2 regions of the Priestia sp. YIM B13491 genome follow, and region 2 is predicted to be linked to the other one. Evidence: a T-box and tRNA genes for the amino acid it is inferred to sense, from the RefSeq annotation. Region 2 holds a T-box; the other holds one or more tRNA genes.
The links. The T-box of region 2 lies ahead of leuS (leucine--tRNA ligase). A T-box ahead of a tRNA ligase gene usually reads a tRNA of that ligase, here a tRNA-Leu.
Positions count from the first base shown of each region.

Region 1: it encodes a tRNA-Leu, which carries the amino acid that the T-box ahead of leuS (leucine--tRNA ligase) is inferred to sense. The anticodon was not compared.

Region 1 is NZ_JBHZOR010000004.1:374,243-384,914, reverse strand. It holds gene ACFX4E_RS16930 (GerAB/ArcD/ProY family transporter) at 1-1,045, shown strand, start outside; gene ACFX4E_RS16925 (Na+/H+ antiporter NhaC family protein) at 1,244-2,644, opposite strand; tRNA gene ACFX4E_RS16920 (tRNA-Gly) at 2,860-2,931, opposite strand; tRNA gene ACFX4E_RS16915 (tRNA-Leu) at 2,951-3,032, opposite strand; tRNA gene ACFX4E_RS16910 (tRNA-Trp) at 3,059-3,132, opposite strand; gene ACFX4E_RS16905 (phospholipase D-like domain-containing protein) at 3,354-4,748, opposite strand; gene ACFX4E_RS16900 (hypothetical protein) at 5,058-5,327, opposite strand; gene ACFX4E_RS16895 (GerAB/ArcD/ProY family transporter) at 5,832-6,950, shown strand; gene ACFX4E_RS16890 (hypothetical protein) at 7,047-7,289, shown strand; gene ACFX4E_RS16885 (GerAB/ArcD/ProY family transporter) at 7,308-8,429, shown strand; gene ACFX4E_RS16880 (FAD-dependent oxidoreductase) at 8,456-9,790, opposite strand; gene ACFX4E_RS16875 (DNA topoisomerase III) at 10,270-10,672, opposite strand, start outside.
Region 2 is NZ_JBHZOR010000001.1:42,543-53,214, forward strand. It holds gene ACFX4E_RS00220 (alpha/beta fold hydrolase) at 78-854, shown strand; gene ACFX4E_RS00225 (tetraprenyl-beta-curcumene synthase family protein) at 886-1,944, shown strand; gene mnmM (tRNA 5-(aminomethyl)-2-thiouridylate-methyltransferase MnmM) at 1,957-2,526, opposite strand; gene mnmL (tRNA modification radical SAM protein MnmL/YtqA) at 2,523-3,485, opposite strand; gene ACFX4E_RS00240 (YtzC family protein) at 3,655-3,918, shown strand; gene ACFX4E_RS00245 (hypothetical protein) at 3,931-4,086, shown strand; gene ACFX4E_RS00250 (MDR family MFS transporter) at 4,245-5,432, shown strand; gene ACFX4E_RS00255 (GntP family permease) at 5,589-6,911, shown strand; gene ACFX4E_RS00260 (hypothetical protein) at 6,976-7,167, shown strand; T-box leader at 7,411-7,629, shown strand; gene leuS (leucine--tRNA ligase) at 7,694-10,108, shown strand; gene ACFX4E_RS00270 (rhodanese-like domain-containing protein) at 10,348-10,659, shown strand.

The DNA.
Region 1 (10,672 bases), on a different contig from region 2:
GCTGGGAAGTGCTTTATTAGTTCCTCTTGCAATGAGAGCAAAGCAAGATGCATGGCTAGCTATTTTAATTGGAATGCTGTGCAGTTTTTTCTTCTTTTTAGTTTATCACAAGCTCTATTCCTACTATCCGGACCTCCTGCCCACAGAATATATGCAGAAAATTTTAGGTAAGGCACTGGGAACGCTTCTTGCATTCGTATATATCGTTTATTTTTTATACGATGCATCACGAGTTCTAAGAGATTTCGGAGAGATGCTTCTTACTTTTGCTTATCCCGATACGCCTTTATTTATTGCCAATGCCTTATTAATGCTGGTCATTATCTATATTACCCGAAAAGGAATTGAAGCGATAGCCCGGTCAGGAGAGCTTCTGTTTATTTTTATGTACTTTCTGGCTGTGGCAGGCTTCATCTTAATTATTAGCTCAGGACTAATTGATTTTAAGAACTTACAGCCGGTATTAAAAGAAGGAGTACTGCCCGTTGCAAAAGTTGCTTTAACCGAAACGCTGTATTTTCCTTTCACGGAAGCTATTGTATTTACCATGCTTCTTCCTTATTTGAGCAATCCCAAAAAAGCGAGTGTCACCATGATATGCGCAACGGGATTAAGCGGAATTAACCTAATTATTACGATGATCATTAACATTAGCGTGCTTGGAGTTGATTTGACGACAAGATCACAGTTCCCTCTTCTGAGTACTGTCCAAACGATCCAAGTAGCTGATTTTTTAGAGCGTCTAGATGTATTTTTTATGTTCGCTATGGTTATTGGGATTTATTTTAAAGTTAGCATCTTGTTTTATGCTTCTATAATAAGTACAGCTACTTTATTTAAAATTAAATCGCCTTCCCGTCTAGCGTATCCTTTAGGCATCATTGTGTTATTTCTGTCGGTTACAATCGCTAGTAATTTTCAAGAACACCTTTATGAAGGGCTGCACGTAGCGAGATTTCTTTTACATATGCCGCTATTTTCTATCATACCTATACTGCTTTTGATTATCGCCTTTTTGAAAAATAGGAAGAAGCAGCACAGATAGTATATATCTCTAATAAATAGAAAAATGGCGTTAAAATTATCGAGGTGATGTTCGTGTATATATGGTTTTATGATCATTTTGTTAATACAATCTTATTTCCGCTTACTTGTATCATGCTAGTGTGCCTATCACTAGGGCTGTATGCATACGTTAAGCTAAAAAAAATGAAAAGTGAAGAATAGATAGCTACTCCCTCATTTAAAACAAGAAAGATACAACAAGATAGAAAGCAACTGTTATTCCCGCTGCAATTAAAGCTGGCTTTAATTTATATTTGGCATATTCAATAACAGATAAATCTAATATTTTGGCGATGGTATTCGTATCGTCGCTTAAAGGTGAAGAAAATGCTCCAAAGGAACCGCTCGCAAACACCGCACCGATAATTAATGGCAAAGAAAGATCTGCAGAACTTGCAAGCGATACGCCAAGCGGCATTAAAATCCCCCATGTCCCCCAAGCAGACCCGATAAAGTAAGAAATAGCAGCTCCAAACACAAACATAAAAGGAGTGACAAACATTTGAGGAATCCACTTAGAATGTGCCGTCACAAAATTTGAAAAACCTAAGTCTTCTGTAACAGCGGATAATCCCCATACTACCGATAACAGCAGAATAACGGACATTAAGTCATTGCCTCCTGTGATAAAACCATTAAGCAAATTCTGTAATGTAAAGCGCTGAAACAAGAAAAAAATGAGGGTAATTAACGTAGTGATAATTAAAGCTACTACCATCGCTTCTAGCACGTCTGCTTTAATAAATGCTTCAAAAAAGCTGTGGCTCTTATGATGCCCGCTCCACCATGTTAAAAGTAAAGTAAGTGAAATCACAACAAGTAAAGGTACTAACAGATTCCAAGGCTTAGAAGGCAAATCCTTCGACACGCAAGGATGACAATCATGCCAATCTTTTTCGTCTTCTTCCTCTAGCTTCATAGGAGCCGTAGATGTTGAATGATGAAAAAAACTGAAATAAATCCCTACTAGAATAATCACAATCGAAAAGAAGTTATAAGGAATGCTTTGAATGAACAAAGAATAAGCGTCTTGTTTTATGCCTTGATGATCAATTGCCATTTGAATGATTGAGACCATATACCCTACAAATGCCGTTGCCACAGGAATTAAGACGATAACAGGAGTAGCAGTTGTTTCAATAACAAACCCTAGCTCTGCTGTCGTCATTTTCACTTTTTTCAGCAGCGCTCTCATGATGGGCGCGATCGTCACAAAACGAAATGTGGGAGCACTGAATGTTCCAATGGTTGAAACATAGGTTAAAATAAGGGCTTTTTTTCTTGTATCAATTCTTTCTGCAGCTGTTTCCACAAACCCCTTAACTCCTCCAGCCATCTTAATCATTCCGATAAGCCCTGAAAACGCGTATAAAAAGACGACGATTTCTATATTAATTTTATTTCTAAGAGCTTGTACAACATAGTGAAGTAGCTTTTCAACACCTCCGATAATCGAATGATCAATTAAATAAGCGCCTACTAATAAGCCTAAAAACAACCCTGGCAGCACTTGTTTCGTGAAAATAGCTATGGGAATAACAATTAAAAACGGTATAATCGAAAACCAACTAGATTCCATAGGACTCTCCCCTATCTTAAAAACCATATTAGATGTCTTCACGTATCGTTCATTAGCTTTTAATGTAACCCCAATATTGTGTGTATATTCACGAAAGCAACACGTATAAGCAGTACTGCTTTAATAAAATATTTCTGATTACAAACAGCATAATAAAACTCTTTATTTCTACAACAAAAAAAGCAGCTTGCACATGCAAACTGCTTTTGAAAAGAAGCGGAAGACGAGGTTCGAACTCGCGACCCCCACCTTGGCAAGGTGGTGTTCTACCACTGAACTACTTCCGCGCATATATGAAAGTAAAGATGCGGGTGAAGGGACTTGAACCCCCACGTCATAAGACACTAGATCCTAAGTCTAGCGCGTCTGCCAATTCCGCCACACCCGCGTGTGAATTAAAAGCTAACTCCAAAGTGGCAGGGGCAGTAGGAATCGAACCCACACTGACGGTTTTGGAGACCGTAGTTCTACCTTTAAACTATGCCCCTAGAAATGATTTCTTCAAAAGAACCTCGTTTATTAACGACGCTATATCATAATAAAACATATATGGAATTTCGTCAATAGATCTTTTGATGAATCATAACTAGTACTAGCGGTTTTCAAAAAACTGTGAGGCATATCACAGCTTTTTACACATTACCTTCACCAGCTGCAGTCCTCTTTAATCTCCGCTATTTGTTTTTAGAGACTCTGCTGTAACAAAGTACTATACAAAATATCTCCAAAATCGTGTAAAGACCGAAAGAATATGTAGGAGTGCAGATTTTACAGGAGGCACGTTTTTTTGAGAATCCGTATTAACATCCACAGGTTCTCCCTCATCTCCCACAAGCATACTGTGAGAAATTTTAGCTTCAATAGCTCCTGTTAACTGAGCTGCAAATTCTTCACTATCTATCATAACCATGGATTCAGTATTTAAAAATGCAGAGCGCGAATCTAGGTTAAAAGAACCAACTGCACTTAAACGCTGATCGTAAACAACAGATTTCCCGTGAATTGAATAAGGCTTTTGATATTCATAAAGCTTCGAACCAGCTTTTATGACGCGATTCTTTACTCCCAAGTATGCAGAAAAAGCCATAGCATTTGGAGTGGATGTAATAGAATTAGTTAAAATAATTCTTTGCACTTTTGGTTTTACTCGCTTATCTATATACTGTTCCATCTCTTTTGTTGGTACGATATAAGGGCTTTGAACAACAATGGATTTTTCAGCTTGTTGGGAAAGCTTAATAAACGTTTTCCATATAAAAGGGCTTTTATTTATTCGTTGAATAGGATTTGTAATAAAAGAAATCTTTCTTGTAGGGATCGTTGCTTCTCTCCATACAATATAAGGATGGACAAAAGGTTCGTTTGCTTTTTTGGCCTCTTCGTATTGATCTATCAACAATTTCTTTCCTGAAAGACCGCGAAATTGTTTAGTTTTCTTGAGCTTTGGAAAAGCTTTTCGTGTATACGGATGATTCCATAATTTCTCTACATACTTCTCCATTGAGAGAATGACACTATGACTTTCTTGCTTTGTGTTATAAATCAGCACATCACGGTCATAGACAAAATTTTTATTTGGTTGACTGGCCAAGTATTTATCTCCAATGTTTCGTCCTCCAATAATACCTAATTGGCCATCGACTACTATTATTTTATCGTGAAGACGATTATGCCATGTCCAAGGTTTAAAAATAGTGAAGGGCTCATAGTACTTTAATTCTATATTATTGTGGAAAGCTAGGGCATAAAGAACATTTTTCCTCTTGCCTTTTAGCCCATGAGAGATCCCGTCTAACAGCACGCGAATACGTATACCTCGATCCGCAGCTTCGAATAAAGCGCCCATAAGTAAATCCGAAGAACGACCTTTACCGATGGAAAAGTACGCAATATCAATTGTATGCCTCGCTTCTTGAATCATCTGCATTCGAACAAGCCCTGAAAAATAACCGTTTTCCAAAAGCATAGCTCGGTCTGTAGATTCTTTCTTCCCGTAAAAATTCTCAGTATTCATTACTTTTAAGTCTTTTCCCTTGTGCAAAGGGACATAAAACAGTACCACTGCAGTTACGAATACATATATGAAGTACAATACGACAATCATTATTAGTATGTTTATTAGCATATTTCCTGTCACAATCCCTTTCCATTCTTATCGTTCTGTTTTTATTAGGATTCTTACTTTTTTAACTTCTATACCTTTTAAAATAAGAATGGAATGATGGATTATTTGTTACACCACTGTTGATTTCCGTGCCAGTCTTCGCCTTTCCCTCCAAACAACAGCTAGAAGCAATTATATACACGAAACCTACGTTTACACTACCAATAAAAAAAGCAGAAGTTCATTACCTTCTGCTTTTACAATTTATACTCTCTATTGTGAACCTGCCTAAGTAAAACAGCGGCTCTTTTACTGATTAAGGTCGTTCTCCATATCTTCTATATCTTGCTGAAACTCTGTTAAACGCTGACGCTGTGTTTCAGAAGCATTTTCAAGCGCATTCTCAATTTGCTGAGAGGCTTCATTCACTTCACCTATCGCTTGCTTCGCTTCATGTCCGTACGATGCATCATTTTTAGCTTCATTTGCCTGTTCATATGCATCTACTGCTTCTTTATGCCCCTGCTGTGCTGCTTGAAACGATTGTTGTTTATCTTTATTGTATGGGAATTTTTTCATCATAGTGCTCCTTTCCATTTGTTCACTCTTTAGTGTGGCATTTTTCTACTTATTCATACGACGCTTCAATAGGTTAAAGCTAAGTGAATATTCCTCATAACAAATCCCTCAATCATTTAAGAGCCCTAGAAAATATCTTCTATCTCCTGAAATGCTTTCTATATTTTACAAAAATGTATAATCACTTTCTTTAGCGGACATCATACGAATAGCTTATCTGAACGAAAAAATGTATTGGGGTTGACTGCATGCACTTGTTTCTTTCCTTTTTGATCATTTGTGCAGGGATTATATGGATGGAAATAAAAAGATTACCTCAACACTCTCATAAAAAGGAACGGAACATTTTTATTGTGTTCATGACAATCAGCATCATAATCGCTCTTGCAAAAATCTTTCGGCTGCCTCTACCCAACCCTTCTGATTGGGTAGAAGTAATGTTTCAACCTTTAAGTCACTTATTATTCCGTTGGATCACTTAATTAGTGTATATGGCAAAAGGATGTGCTCATTTTGCTTAATGAAATCAATATTTCAGCTGCGCAGTTTCGCAAATTAGTAACTTTGTATAGCATCGGAAGCACAATTATTGTTGTACCTGCCGCTATTACAGCTGATGCTCATCAAGATGCCTGGATTGCCGCACTCTTTGGTGTAGCATTAGGAATTGGCTTAGTTTTGCTTTTTACCTCACTAGGAAAAATGTTTCCAACGCTTACGCTGATGGAAATGAACGAAAAAATTTTAGGCAAACTATTTGGAAAGATCGTTTCTGTTGTTTTTGTGTTATCCAATTTATTTATCAGCAGTCAAGTTCTTTACTATGTAGGAAATTTTCTCACTACACAAATTCTTCCCTACACGCCGCTTACAGCCATCCACATTGCATTTATGGGTGTGGTCATCGTAGGAGTACGCCTAGGAATAGAAGTTATTGCACGAAGTGCCGAGATTTTATTTCCTTGGTTTGTCGGATTATTCGGACTTCTTATTTTGTCTATGATCCCTCAAATTAAAATAGAGCATATTCAGCCGGTGTTCGAAATCCATCCAAAAGCTTTTATTCGTGCTGTTTTAACGTTTTTAAGCATGAGTTCTTTGACTTATACCATTCTGCTTATGATTTTCCCTTCTCATACACCAGACACAAAAAAGGCAACTCAATCCTTTTATATAGGTAATATAGCCGGTGGACTAGTGATGGTTACGTTAATCTTACTCGGAATTCTAGTACTTGGTCCTTATTACTCCCAAATCACCATGTTTCCAAGCTATGAATTAGGAAGAAGAATTGATGTAGGAAACTTTCTTCAAGGAATTGAAGTAGTCATTGCTATTTTGTGGTTTATTACTCTCTTTTTTAAACTTTGCATTTACTTTTACGCTACTCTTTTGGGGTTTGCCAATGTATTTCATATAAAGGACTACAAACTATTTTCTTTTCCAGTCGCACTCATCATGATTACCCTTTCCCTTATTGTGTATCCAAGCGTTTCTTATCAAAAGGATTGGGATACAAAAACGTGGATTCCCTACAGCTTACTTGTAGGCATCTTATATCCACTTTTCCTTTTAATTGCAGGGTTTATTCAAAACAAAAAGCGGCGTTCTAGCAATGGATAGAAACTCACAAACCTTTAGTAAAGAATGCACCTTCAGTATAAGTAATTATTTTTCAGGAAAATATAACACTAATTATTCATGTATAGGAGCTAGTGTATGCTAGGGGTATTGGGGTTACTTATTGTTTGCACGCTCGTCATTTGGTTTGAAGTACCTAAACTACGGCAAAAAAAGGCGAAGAAAGAACTTTGGCTATTCTATACAGTTCTTGCAATCGGAATGGTCGTAAGCATCTGTAAAGCACTTGGTTTAAATGTTCCAAATCCTTCTGATTTATCAGCTGCTATCTTCAAGCCAATCAGCATATTTTTTACTTCATTTATTATCTTAAGACGTTAAGACGAGGAAGTGAATACAGTGAAACCTGTAGTTAAAATTTCAACGATTCAATTTCGCATGCTCGTTATGCTTTATACAATTGGAAGCACAATTGTTATTGCTCCAGCAGCTATGACTGTAGATTCTAAACAAACCGCTTGGATTCCAGCTATCCTTGGAGTAGTATGCGGATTTGTATTAGTGAAAGTATATATAGCTCTCGGACTGTTATTTAAAGATAAAAATCTGATAGAAATCAATGAAGCAGTGTTTGGAAAATATCTAGGAAAAGGTGTATCTTGTTTATTTGTCACGTCTACTGTCATAACATGCAGCCGCATTGTATACTACGTGGGGAGTTTTTTAAATACACATATTATGATGGAAACTCCGCTGATTGCTATTCACATTATTTTTATGCTTGTGGTTGTGTTCGGAGCAAGACTCGGACTAGAAACCATCGCACGCTGCTGTGAAATATTTTTCCCTTGGTTTATTGGCCTTCTCGGAATTTTCATCTTCTCACTGACTCCTCAAATGAAAGTCGAAAACCTTATGCCTTTATTAGATATTCACTTAAAGCCGCTTACTCATTCGGTTTTCACCTTTCTTAGCATCACTTATTTTACTTTTGCTCCTTTAATGATGGTATTTCCTCTTCATTTAAGAAAACCTGAAAAAGGTGCTAAAGCTTTAATGAGCGGAAGTCTGTTAGGTGGATTTATTATGGTAGCGATCATTCTCTTTTGTATAATGGTTATTGGCTCTTATCATTCTTCAACTACCATGTTTCCTGTATACGAAATGGCTAAGCGAATTGAGCTGGGAAATTTTCTGCAAGGAATTGAAGTAATTATTGCTATTATATGGTTTCTTACTCTTTTCTTTAAAGTTTCTCTTTATTTTCATGCTTCTATCGCTGGGCTTTGCCACATTTTTAACGTCAATGAAACTCGATTTCTAACGCTACCGATGGGGTTAATCATTACAACTTTTTCTATTATCGTTTATCCAACCATTATCTATCAAAAAACATGGTTAGCCGAAACGTGGATTCCCTATAGTTTTTTCGTAGGGGCTTTTTATCCTTTTATTCTTCTTGTTATAGGCTGGATCCGCTTTAGACCTGCTAAAATAAAAAAGATAATAAAATCTACATAAAAAAAAGCAGGTAGTCACCTGCTTTTTTATGCTTGAAGCGCTTGAAGTCCTGCTTGGTTTAAGAAATGCCAAGGCTTATTAAAGTGCGGTTGAAAGAAAAAGTCCATAAAGCCAAGCTCATCGATCGTCATTTCCTGCTGTACACAGACAGACAATGTATTGATTGCTTGAGTAGCATCAATTTTAGAAATAACCTGTGCGCCTACAATTCGTCTTGTTTCTTCTTCATATACTACTTTCAACGTAATATTTTCGTACGTTGGCATGAATTCAGGTCGGTTATTCTCTGATATTGTGATACTTTTCACATTCATATCAAAAAGAGAAGCTGCTGTTTCAGTTATGCCGGTAGATGCAACATTGTAATCATAAATATGCAAGCCTGATGTTCCTTGTGTTCCCATGTACTTAATCGTTGGCTTAACAAGGTTTTGAGCTACTAATGTTCCCATTCTAACTGCATTGGTAGCAAGCGGAATATAGGCATGTTTCTTAATTGGATTGTAATAAATGGCACAGCTATCTCCGGCTGCAAATACATCTTTTTTGCTTGTTTGCATATATTCATCAACTACAATTGCGCCGTTTGGAAGCATGTCTACTTGTCCTTTTACTAAGTCTGTATTTGGACGGAAGCCAACACACAGAATAACAAGATCCGCTTCGTATTCGCCTTCAGTTGTCACTACTTTTTCAACAGATCCCTCCCTGCCTACAAATTTAGTAACCGCTTGGTTTAATGCTAACTTAACTCCTCGATTTTCAAACTCAGTTTCCATTAGATTCGTAAATTCTGGATCAAGATATTTATTTAAAATGCGATCAGCACTATCAATAAACGTCACTTCTTTTCCATACACTTCGAATGCTTCTACTAATTCTGCACCAATATAGCCCGCACCAATTACGGCGATTTTCTTCGCTTGCTTCGCTTTTTCAATAATGTGATTAGCATGCTGATAGTTTTTACAAAGCACAACATTATTTAAGTCGATGCCTTCAAGGTTTGGAATAATCGGCCATGATCCAGTTGTCATCACTAGTTTATCAAATGTATCTTCAAATTCTTCGTTAGTTTCTAAATTTCGTACAGCTATTTTTTTACCCTCTGTATCAATATTCGTAACTTCATGTTTCATTTTCATATTTACACCCATCTCTTGCAATTCAGACGGTGAAGAGTAAAATAAGCCATTTGCATCTTTTACGACCCCGCCTACATAGAGCGCAATTCCACAAGACAAAAATGAAACATTATCATTTCGCTCATAAACTGTAATTTTAGCTTCTGGATAAAGTTCTGCCATATTTTTTACTGCTGCCGTTCCTGCATGTGTACACCCTACTACTGCAATTTTCATAGATGATATCCCCCTTAGGATTATAGAAAATATGATATTGTGAAGTTTTTCACACATATTGTGAAATGTTTCACAATATCTTTTACAATTCTTATTATACAAACATGTTTGTCCTTTTTCAAGAGATATGTGAAAAAAATCACATACTTTTTTAGAAAAATATGTTACAGGGTTCTTTAAATAGCTTTAAAGCTTGATATGATACGCTTTTCTTGCCGATGCGCTGCTGATGAAAAACTTCATCAGCTTGGTTTTTTACGTAGAAACTCACTATCCAGCGCACTCTCCATCAAAAAAATAAGATCGATAAAAGAGTCATCGCTAAAATGATTAGTACCATCACTCCTACTATAAAGAACGAGATTAAACGATCATTCCCCTGCTTTTTCTTTTCATTGTTCCACTCCACCTTACTTACTCACCACTTAATCCATATTAAAGGAAAAAAGTGCGATACCGTGGTATCGCACTTTTCTACATTATTTATCTTTTTTATCTTGAAGAGCTTGTTTTAAAGCATCACCCAAGCTTGAACCAAATGCTCCATCATTGTATTTGTTAAGAAGCTTTCGTTCTTCTCGTTTTGAAATCTTTTTCTTTTTGTCCTCAGCTTTCTCCACTACTTGACATGAACGGCATTGGAAGTACGTACCCGCTTTTCCTGAGTGAATTTCCATTCGCTTGTGACACTGCGGACAGCGTCGATTCGATAGTTTAGGGTCTTTTGCGCGTCTATAGCTGCACTCAAGGCTTGAACAAACGAGCACTCTTCCTTGCTTTGTTTTCTTTTCTTTCAAGAAAGAACCGCATTCCGGACATTTAGAGCCCGTTAAATTATGAGGTTTGTACGTTTGATTACTCGTTTTTACTTGCTTAACTAGC
Region 2 (10,672 bases):
AGTAGTAAATCTTCTAATGTAAGTGTACAAAGGTTTTTTAAGCAGGTAAACAAAAAAAGGAAGAAGGAGTAACTCAAATGCATAAATGGGAAGCAGTAAATCCAAAAGGCGTTATTGTCATGGTCCATGGAGCAGCGGAGCATCACGGGCGCTATCGCTGGCTGATTGAGATGTGGCGTTCGGTTGGAATGCACGTAATTATGGGAGACCTTCCTGGCCAAGGCTTAACAACAAGAAGAAGAGGACATATCCTATCCTTTGATGAATATGTGTATGAAGTGGAAGAATGGGTACGTGAAGCGCAAAAATATGATTTGCCTATTTTCCTGTTAGGTCACAGTATGGGAGGACTAGCGGTTATTCGTACGCTCCAGACAAAAAACCTCCCTATATGGGGTGCGATTCTTTCCTCTCCTTGTTTAGGATTAAAAGAGCAAGTACCGGCTTATTTAGATATGCTATCTAAAGGGTTAAATAAAGTCATGCCGAACAAACTTTTCGATTTAGGTCTCACTGTTGAAAAAGCAACAAGAAACCAAGAAGTTCGAGATGAAGATGAAAATGACTCACTGTATGTTACAAAAGTTTCTGTAAGATGGTACCGGGAATTGATCCAAGCTGTCAACTTAGCTTTTAAAGATATCGATCGTTTGCCTGATGTCCCGCTTCTTGTGATGCAGGCAGGAGAAGATAAAATTATTGAAAAGCTGATTGTTAGGCAGTGGTTTGATGAAATAGAGCTAAGTGAAAAAATCTACAAAGAATGGTCTCAGCTGTATCACGAAATCTTTAATGAGCCTGAAAGAGAATACGTTTTTACATATGCGAAAAGTTTTGTCGATCTTCACATTTAATAAGTGCGGTAAGAAATTGAGGTGAAAATAAATGAAGATTCCGTCTCATCCTATTTCATTAATGAGGAAAATTTATCGAGAAGTGTTTCCTGTCGTTCATCATGAGCTTAATCATTGGCGTGAACGAGCAAAAGAGATTCCTAATAAAGAATTGCGTACTCAAGCATTGGCAAGTATCGATACAAAAACTTTTCATTGTGAAGGAGGCGGTATCCTATCGATTTTAGCGAAAGAAAACATGATTGAATGCGTGAAATTTATTGTTGCCTACCAAACAATCAGCGATTACTTAGATAACTTATGTGACCGCAGCAATTCGCTAGACCCTAAAGATTTTGCCGCCTTGCATGAATCGATGCCAGATGCGTTGACTCCTCATGCACCTCTTGGAGATTACTATCGTTTTCGAGAGGATAAAGACGACGGAGGATACTTAGCCGGACTTGTCCAGACTTGTCAGCAGTCCTTGCGAAAAGCTTGTAATTACCATATAGTCTCTTCACATTTATTAGAACTAGCTAATTATTATTGTGATTTGCAAATACATAAGCATGTTGAAATCAAGGAAAGAGTTCCACGATTAGAGAATTGGTTCGATGCTCACCGGCACAGTGTTCCTGAAATGGAGTGGTATGAATTTTCAGCGTGCTCTGGTTCAACGTTAGGAATTTTTTGTTTAGTTGCCTATAGCTTTCAAGAAGAGATGACCGAAGAAATGACGCAGAAAATAAAAGCAGGATATTTTCCTTATATTCAAGGCTTACATATTTTACTCGATTATTTAATTGACCAAGAAGAAGATAAAGCAGGAGGAGATTTGAACTTTTGTTTTTATTATCCTCATTATCAGCAAATGATGGATCGCTTTTTGCATTTTGTCGTAAAAGCGGACGAATATGCTAAAAAACTGCCCGATTATCACTTTCACTGCTTTATCTATAAAGGACTCTTGGGCGTTTATTTGTCGGATCAAAAAGTGCGGGCACAAAAACATGTTCATGTGAATGCACGTAGGTTAATAAAAGCGGGGGGAGCCCTCAGCTACTTTTTCTATATCAACGGACGCTTGTACCGAATGTTAAAAAGATAAGCCATATACGGCTTATCTTTTTTCAATAGCAATGATGAAGGGAGGGTTGTTTTGCTGATTCATGAAACGATATTGTAAAACGTGAACGTCTTTTTGATCAAGATTTTGGACATATGTTAGTAAATCGTCTCTTTCTTGTTTCCCTTGTTCGTGTCCATGATAAATAACGAGCACAATCACTCCTTCAGGTGCTAGCAAATCAAGTAACTGCTCAATTGCAGAGATTGTTGTTTCAGAAGTGGTGACAATGTCTTTATCTCCACCTGGTAAATAACCTAAATTAAAGACAGCGCCCGTGACTCGTCCTTTAATAGAACGAGGAAGCATGTTTATATTGCTGTGGCTTTCTTGGATAAGTGTTACTCTGTTTTCTACATGGTGTTCGGTCAATCGCTGCTGAGTTGCTTGAATAGCTTGAGGTTGAATATCAAATCCATATACATGACCTGTATCTCCGACTAAGTTAGCTAAGAACAATGTATCATGTCCATTTCCTGCTGTGGCATCAATCGCGACATCTCCTTCGGCCACAGCATTAGTGAGCAATGTGCGGGCAAAAGGCAGGATACGTTCTATTTTCATCTTTCCATCAACTCTTTTTCGTAATATTTTCCTTGATAGCTTTGGCGACGTTGGAGCTCTTGGTCAATGGCATTTAATACGCTCCACTTATTTACGCTCCACATCGGTCCAACCATGAGGTCTATCGGTCCATCGCCTGTAATACGATGAACAATCATCTCAGGAGGGATTACTTCGAGCTGATCGCATACAAGCTTTACGTATTCTTCAAATGAAAGAAATTCAACAAGGCCCTTTTCATACTGTTTGACCATAGGAGTTCCTTTTAGTAAATGAAGCAGATGAATCTTAATTCCTTGAACGTCTAATTTTGCTACTTCACGTACGGTTTTCATCATCATATCAGGTGTTTCTAAAGGCAAACCATTAATGATGTGAGAACAAACGCGAATACCGTGTTTTCGAAGCTTTGCTACCCCATCTACATAGCATTGATGATCGTGTGCCCGGTTAATAAGCAGTGAAGTTCGTTCATGAACAGTTTGCAGTCCAAGTTCTACCCATAGATAAGTTCGTTCATTTAATTCAGCCAAGTATTCCACCACATCGTCGGGGAGACAGTCAGGGCGCGTGGCGATAGAAAGCCCAACAACTCCGGGAAGCTTTAAGACGGCTTCATATTTTTCACGAAGCTCCTCGACAGGAGCATGAGTATTAGTAAATGCTTGAAAGTAAGCAACGTATTTTCCGTCTTTCCATTTATGATGCATTTTTTTACGGATTTCATTAAATTGTGTCACGAGGTCATCCGCTCTGTTTCCGGCAAAATCCCCTGAGCCGGCAGCACTGCAAAACGTACAGCCGCCGTGAGCTACCGTGCCGTCTCTGTTTGGACAATCAAATCCTCCATCTAAGGCTACTTTAAATACCTTATGGCCAAAGTGGTTACGTAAGTGGTAATTCCAGGTGTGATAACGTTTGTTTTCAGATTTATACGGAAATGGGTTTGTCTGACTCAAATCAGCAACCTCCTTTTTACATGCAATATACATCAACAAATTGTATCAAAAACGTGAAAAAGTGCCAAACAAATTTAAGGATGCTTATATTTAACAGGTTCTTCTTGTCGTAAAGGGAAGTAAAGTTGCGCAAAATAAGACAGAAATGAACGAATAGGAGGAATAGAGAATGACAACTCGTCAAGCAGTGGATCAACTTATGCAACAGTGTGAAGATGCTATTCGCTTTGGACAAGGTCAGTTGCAGGAAGGCATGAAGCAAGAACATTATAACGACACTGAATATACAAAAGCACAGGAAAAATTAGAAAATGCTTATAAAGAAATTGAAGAGTTTTCTCACAGTGCAAATGCACAGCAAAGAGAGCAGCTATATCGCATGCGCCTGCAAGTTCAGCAGCTGCAAAATAAATTGATCACAACTCAGCATTAAGGAGAGGATTTTATGGCAACGCGTTCAAATCAAAATAATCCGGAACAAAAAACAAAAAACGGGATCAACAGCAATGACATTGAGCTAGGAAAAGATTTTGATCCGGTAAAAGAATTAAAAGCACGAAACAGCAAGCGTGCACAGCCGGTTCGTTCGAAGCGAAAATAAGCGATAAAAAGGTGGTTTTGCATGATATTGTCATGTGGAATCACCTTTTTAAATAGTCAGCGAATTTCAAATAAATTGTCTATATGTAAAAGCATTGCGAACCCTTTAAGAAAAGACTAGAATGTACGTTGGCATTCGAATAGATAGGGGGGAGATCAATGCCCAAATCACTTTGGTTTTTGATTATTGGTATGCTTGTAAACGTAACGGGAGCTTCATTTTTATGGCCTCTCAATACAATTTATATAAATGAACATTTAGGAAAGTCGTTATCCGTCGCAGGAGTGGTTCTTATGCTGAATTCTGCGGCAAGCGTAGTAGGAAATTTGCTTGGAGGAACGCTTTTTGACAAAATCGGAGGATATAAATCCATTTTATCAGGAATTATTATTACTCTTATTGCATTAGTGGGACTCGTGTTTTTCCATGGTTGGCCTACATACGTTGTTCTCTTGGTTGTTGTAGGGTTTGGATCTGGTATTGTGTTTCCGTCTATGTATGCAATGGCAGGGTCCGTTTGGCCACAAGGCGGAAGAAAAGCATTTAATGCGATGTACGTTGCTCAAAATGCAGGAGTAGCTATTGGCGCCGCGGTAGGGGGCATTGTAGCGTCTTATTCATTTACGTATATTTTCTTAGCTAATACAATTTTATACGTTATTTTTCTGCTTATTGCTATTTTTTCATATCGTCATATTTCGGTTACCGTTGGACAAACGAATGTCCTTAATGAAGCAGGGAGCATTGGGCATAAAACGAAGCTGACTGCTCTTCTTATTTTATGTACGGGGTATGTCTTATGCTGGGTGGCGTATGTTCAGTGGCAAACAACGATTGCTACGCATACGCGTGAGCTGAATATACCTCTTTCTAGCTACAGTTTGCTTTGGACGATTAACGGGATTTTAATTGTAGTCGGTCAGCCTTTGATTGTACCCATCATTCAAAAAGTAGCAAAAACATTAAAAGTACAGGTCCTAATTGGAACGGTTATTTTTGTGGCTTCTTTTGTTATCGTGGTGAATGCTACAACATTTCCGCAGTTCTTAACAGCAATGATTGTGTTAACAATTGGAGAAATGTTCGTTTGGCCAGCCATTCCGGCTGTTGCAAGTCAGTTGGCTCCATCTGGAAAAGAAGGATTTTATCAAGGTGTAGTTAACAGCATGGCTACTGCAGGTAAAATGATTGGTCCTCTCTTTGGAGGCGTTATTTTCGATGCGTTTAATATGTCTACGCTGTGCTATTTATTAATTGCTCTATTGTTATTCAGCATGTGTACAACATGGATATACGATTATAAATTAAAAGAAAAACGTCAGCGTTCATTAACCATCTCTAAATAAATAGAGATGGTTTTATTTTTGATGGCTTAATAAACGTAGGAATGTCTTCAGTATTCCTTTAATAATATAGTAAGGGTCGTGACAAGCAAAGGAAGGAGTATATACCTGTAAAAATGTAAGCGTTTTCTGATTATATGACTTCATGGGGGGCTAAACATGCTTAGTATGATTGGATTAATTGGAGGATTATTGCTGCTCATTGTATTAACGATGAGAGGCATGAATTTATTTATAGCAGGTCCGCTCAGTGCTTTAGTTGTTGCGTTAACAAGCGGAATGCCTTTATTTCCACAGCTGGTGAAAGAAGGAGAAGCAAATTTTGTTGGAAATTACATGTCTGGTTTCACAGGATTTATTGCTTCTTGGTATTTAATGTTTCTATTGGGCGCCGTTTTTGGAAAAGTGATGGAAGACAGCGGGGCCGCTGATAGTGTTTCTCGCTGGATTGTCAGTAAACTAGGAATGAAAAGAGCAGTGTTGGCAATTGTACTTGCCTGTGCGGTCTTAACATACGGAGGAGTCAGTCTGTTTGTAGTAGCATTTTCTGTCTATCCAATGGCTTTAAGCTTATTCAAACAAGCCGATTTGCCGAGGCGGTTTATTCCTGCTGCTTTAGCATTCGGTTCCGTTACGTTTACGATGACCTCGGCTGGATCGCCTGAAATCCAAAACTGGATTCCAATTGAATATTTGAAGACTAGTCCGTATGCAGGATGGGAAGTTAGTTTAGTTGTAGCAGTAGTGATGGCTGTATTCGGCTACTGGTGGTTAAAGCGCTTGATTTCAAAAGCAGTTAAAAACGGAGAGCGTTTTATATCACGCGAGAAAGATCCAGCAGTAACGGAAAATCAGTCTCTTCCTAATCCGTTATTAAGTTTGCTTCCGCTTGTGGTCGTGCTCATTATTTCTTTTGCACTTCATAAGCCACTTCAGCAATCTGCGCTGATTGTTGCACTTTTAAGCGGGATCATTGTCACTTATATTGTGAACCGAAAGCATTTTAAAGGATTTTGGAATGCAGCTTCAGAAGGAACGCTGGGTGCGTTAATTGCTATTGGGAATACAGCTGCTGTCGTAGGTTTTGGAGGGGTTGCTAAGGCTGTTCCCGCATTTGGAGTGGCTGTAGATGCGATGACGCATATTCCAGGAAGTCCGCTGATTGGGGGAGCTATTGCCGTGAGTGTTATCGCGGGAATGACAGGTTCGGCTTCAGGAGGTCAGGCGATTGCTTTGCCAATTTTAGCCCCTCACTATCTAGATGCTGGTGTAAATCCAGAAGCTCTCCATCGCGTAGTAGCTATTTCTTCTGGAGTATTAGATTCCTTGCCTCATAATGGTTATGTCGTTACAACTATTAATTCTATTTGCGGAGAAACTCATAAAGATGCGTATGGATCAGTTGCAGCAATGACTGTGATTGTTCCGCTTGTTGGTCTTGTACTTGCGATCATCCTGTTTTCTTTTGGATTTGGCATTTAATAATAGCAGCTAAAGAAAGCAGGGACTGGGATAAAAGTATTTTAGTTGAAGGAAGATCCGAACGATGAATCGTTCGGATCTTTTCATGTTTATGGTGAACGTAGATTTCATTTGTTTAGGTGCTTCTAGCTGCGGAGTGGAGGGCAAGACAAAGACTCCTGAAATAGGTGAGACCCCGCACGAGTGTAAGCAACGAGGAGGCTCATCGGCTGCCAGCGGAAAGCGAAGTCTTGCACGGAAATCAACAGTGGTGTAACCAAGAGATTCATACTAGCGCATTTATCCTATTTGTTCGTCTTTAAATTGGCTTGATTTAATTATGTCTCAATCCCTTTTTTGTTTGGCCGTGGATGTATGTTTTTGGGAGAAGTTGTTCATATATAAGAATGAAAGAGAGGATTTAGCAACAAAGCAGTGCTGCATTGCAGAAACTTTTACAAAATCCCTTGAACAACTTGCAGTTTACGAACATATTATTTACAATACAAGGTAGTATGATGTAAAAACTATGATAAGGAATAGTAGTGAACGAAGCGAGCTAAGAGAGCTGACGGGTGGTGCGAGTCAGCAAACGAGCGTTCATGAACTCACCTTGGAGTTGTAAATGTGAAGTAAAGTAACATTTGCCGTCTATCCGCGTTAAGGAAAATGAGTGAGTACATAATTGTGCTAATTTGGGTGGTACCGCGGGAAGTTTATTCAACCTCTCGTCCCTTTGTTTGAGGGATGAGGGGTTTTTTAGTTTAATTAAATACAGCTGGAGCGTACAAGGAGGATTATGTATGGCTTTTAATCATGAAAAGATCGAACAAAAATGGCAAAAAGTTTGGGAAGAAAATAAAACATTTAAAACAACAGAAGATGAAGGAAAGCGTAAATTTTACGCATTAGATATGTTCCCTTATCCATCTGGCGCTGGTTTACACGTTGGGCATCCAGAAGGTTATACAGCAACGGATATTTTATCTCGTATGAAGCGTATGCAAGGATACAATGTACTTCATCCGATGGGATGGGATGCATTCGGATTACCTGCTGAACAGTATGCATTAGATACAGGAAACGACCCGGCTGAATTCACTGAACTTAACATTAATAATTTCCGTCGTCAAATCAAATCGTTAGGTTTCTCTTACGATTGGGAGCGAGAAATTAATACAACTGATCCAAACTACTACAAATGGACGCAGTGGATTTTCTTACAGCTATATAAAAACGGCTTAGCTTATGTGGATGAAGTAGCTGTTAACTGGTGTCCTGCTCTAGGAACAGTACTTGCAAACGAAGAAGTTATTGACGGCAAAAGTGAGCGTGGGGGACATCCGGTTGAGCGTCGTCCAATGAAGCAGTGGATGCTTAAAATCACAGCTTATGCAGATCGTTTACTAGAAGATTTAGATGAGCTTGATTGGCCAGAAAGTATTAAAGAAATGCAGCGCAACTGGATTGGCCGCTCTGAAGGAGCTCACGTGCACTTCACAATCGATGGATACGAGGACACATTTACTGTGTTTACAACGCGTCCTGACACGCTATTTGGGGCAACGTATGCCGTTTTAGCACCTGAACATCCGTTTGTAGAAAAAATTACAACAGCCGAACAAAAAGAAGCGGTAGAAGCGTATTTAGATCAAATTAAAAGCAAAAGCGATTTAGAACGTACAGACTTAGCTAAAGACAAAACTGGCGTATTCACTGGTGCTTATGCAATTAACCCTGTAAACGGCGAGAGAATGCCAATTTGGATTGCTGACTATGTTCTAATGAGCTATGGCACCGGTGCAATTATGGCTGTTCCGGCTCACGATGAGCGTGATTATGAATTTGCGGTTAAATTTGAACTGCCGATTAAAGAAGTGGTAGCCGGCGGAGACGTTTCAAAAGAAGCTTATACAGGCGACGGCGAGCACGTTAATTCAGACTTCTTAAATGGTTTAGATAAAGAAGAAGCAATTTCAAATATGATTCAGTGGCTTCAAGCAAATGAAAAAGGTGAAAAACAAGTAACATACCGTCTGCGTGACTGGTTATTCAGCCGTCAGCGCTACTGGGGTGAACCAATTCCTGTTATTCACTGGGAAGATGGCACAACAACGGCAGTTCCTGAAGATCAGCTTCCGCTTGTGTTACCAAAAACGACTGAAATCAAACCGTCAGGCACAGGTGAATCTCCGTTAGCAAACATTGATGACTGGGTGAACGTTGTAGATCCGGAAACAGGCAAAAAAGGGCGCCGAGAAACAAATACAATGCCTCAATGGGCAGGCAGCTGCTGGTATTACTTACGCTACATTGATCCAACAAACAGTGAAGCGTTAGCAGATGCAGATAAATTAAAAGAATGGTTGCCGGTTGATATTTATATCGGTGGAGCTGAACACGCTGTTCTTCACTTATTATATGCTCGTTTCTGGCATAAGTTTTTATATGATATCGGCGTAGTTCCAACAAAAGAGCCGTTCCAAAAACTGTTTAACCAAGGTATGATTCTTGGAGAAAACAACGAAAAAATGAGTAAGTCAAAAGGTAACGTTGTAAACCCAGACGAAATCGTAGAAAGCCACGGTGCAGATACGCTTCGCCTTTACGAAATGTTTATGGGACCTTTAGATGCATCAATCGCTTGGTCAACAAAAGGGCTTGATGGTGCACGCCGTTTCTTAGATCGTGTATGGCGCTTACTTGTTGACGATAACGGTGAATTAAGCAGCAAGGTTCAAGAAAGCAATGACACTACGCTTGAACGCGTGTATCACCAAACGGTGAAAAAAGTAACGGAAGATTACGAAGGCCTCCGTTTTAATACAGGTATCTCTCAGCTTATGGTATTCATCAATGATGCATACAAAGTTGACGTGCTGCCAAAGCAATACGTAGAAGGATTTGTGAAGCTATTAGCACCAATTTGTCCTCATACGACTGAGGAATTATGGAGCAAACTAGGTCACGAAGATACAATTTCGTATGAGGCTTGGCCTGCGTTTGACGAAGCGAAACTTGTAGATGATGAAGTGGAAATTGTCGTTCAAATTAACGGTAAAGTACGTGCAAAAGTTAATGTACCTGCTGAGGCATCTCGTGAAGAGCTTCAAGATATTGCAATGGCTAATGAAGATGTTCAAGAGTTCATTGAAGGTAAGACAGTGCGCAAAGTGATTGCTGTGCCTGGTAAATTAGTAAACATCGTAGCTAATTAAGTATTGATGTAGAAAAGAACCCCTGACTAAAGAGCAGTCAGGGGTTCTCTTCTAGACCGAAGCGCCTGATGTCCGCCTTTCGGGTTTGACATCAGACGCTTAGTCAAACCTTTAACTACGATTGGAAAAGCTCAGGCAGGCTGCTGCTTAAGCTTTTCTTATTTAGTGGCATAAAGGTATTTGAATTTGCTACAATAGCGATAGCAAGCTGAATGAAAGAATAGAGAGGAATGACGAAGATGGAAGAAGTAAAAGTAATTACGCCTGAGGAACTTCAAAAACGCGTTGAAAATGGAGAAGAACTTCATTTAGTTGATGTGCGTGAAGATGAAGAAGTAGCAGAAGGAATGATTCCAACGGCTAAACACATTCGTATGAATGATATTCCAGCTAGTGTGGATCATTTCGATAAAGACAAAGAATATATTTTCATTTGCCGTTCGGGCCGCCGCAGTGAAAACGTATGTTACTACCTTCAAGAACAAGGATATAAAGTAACAAATATGGTTGGCGGTATGTTAGAGTGGGAAGGAAAAACGGTTAATAAATAAAAAAGAGGCTGGG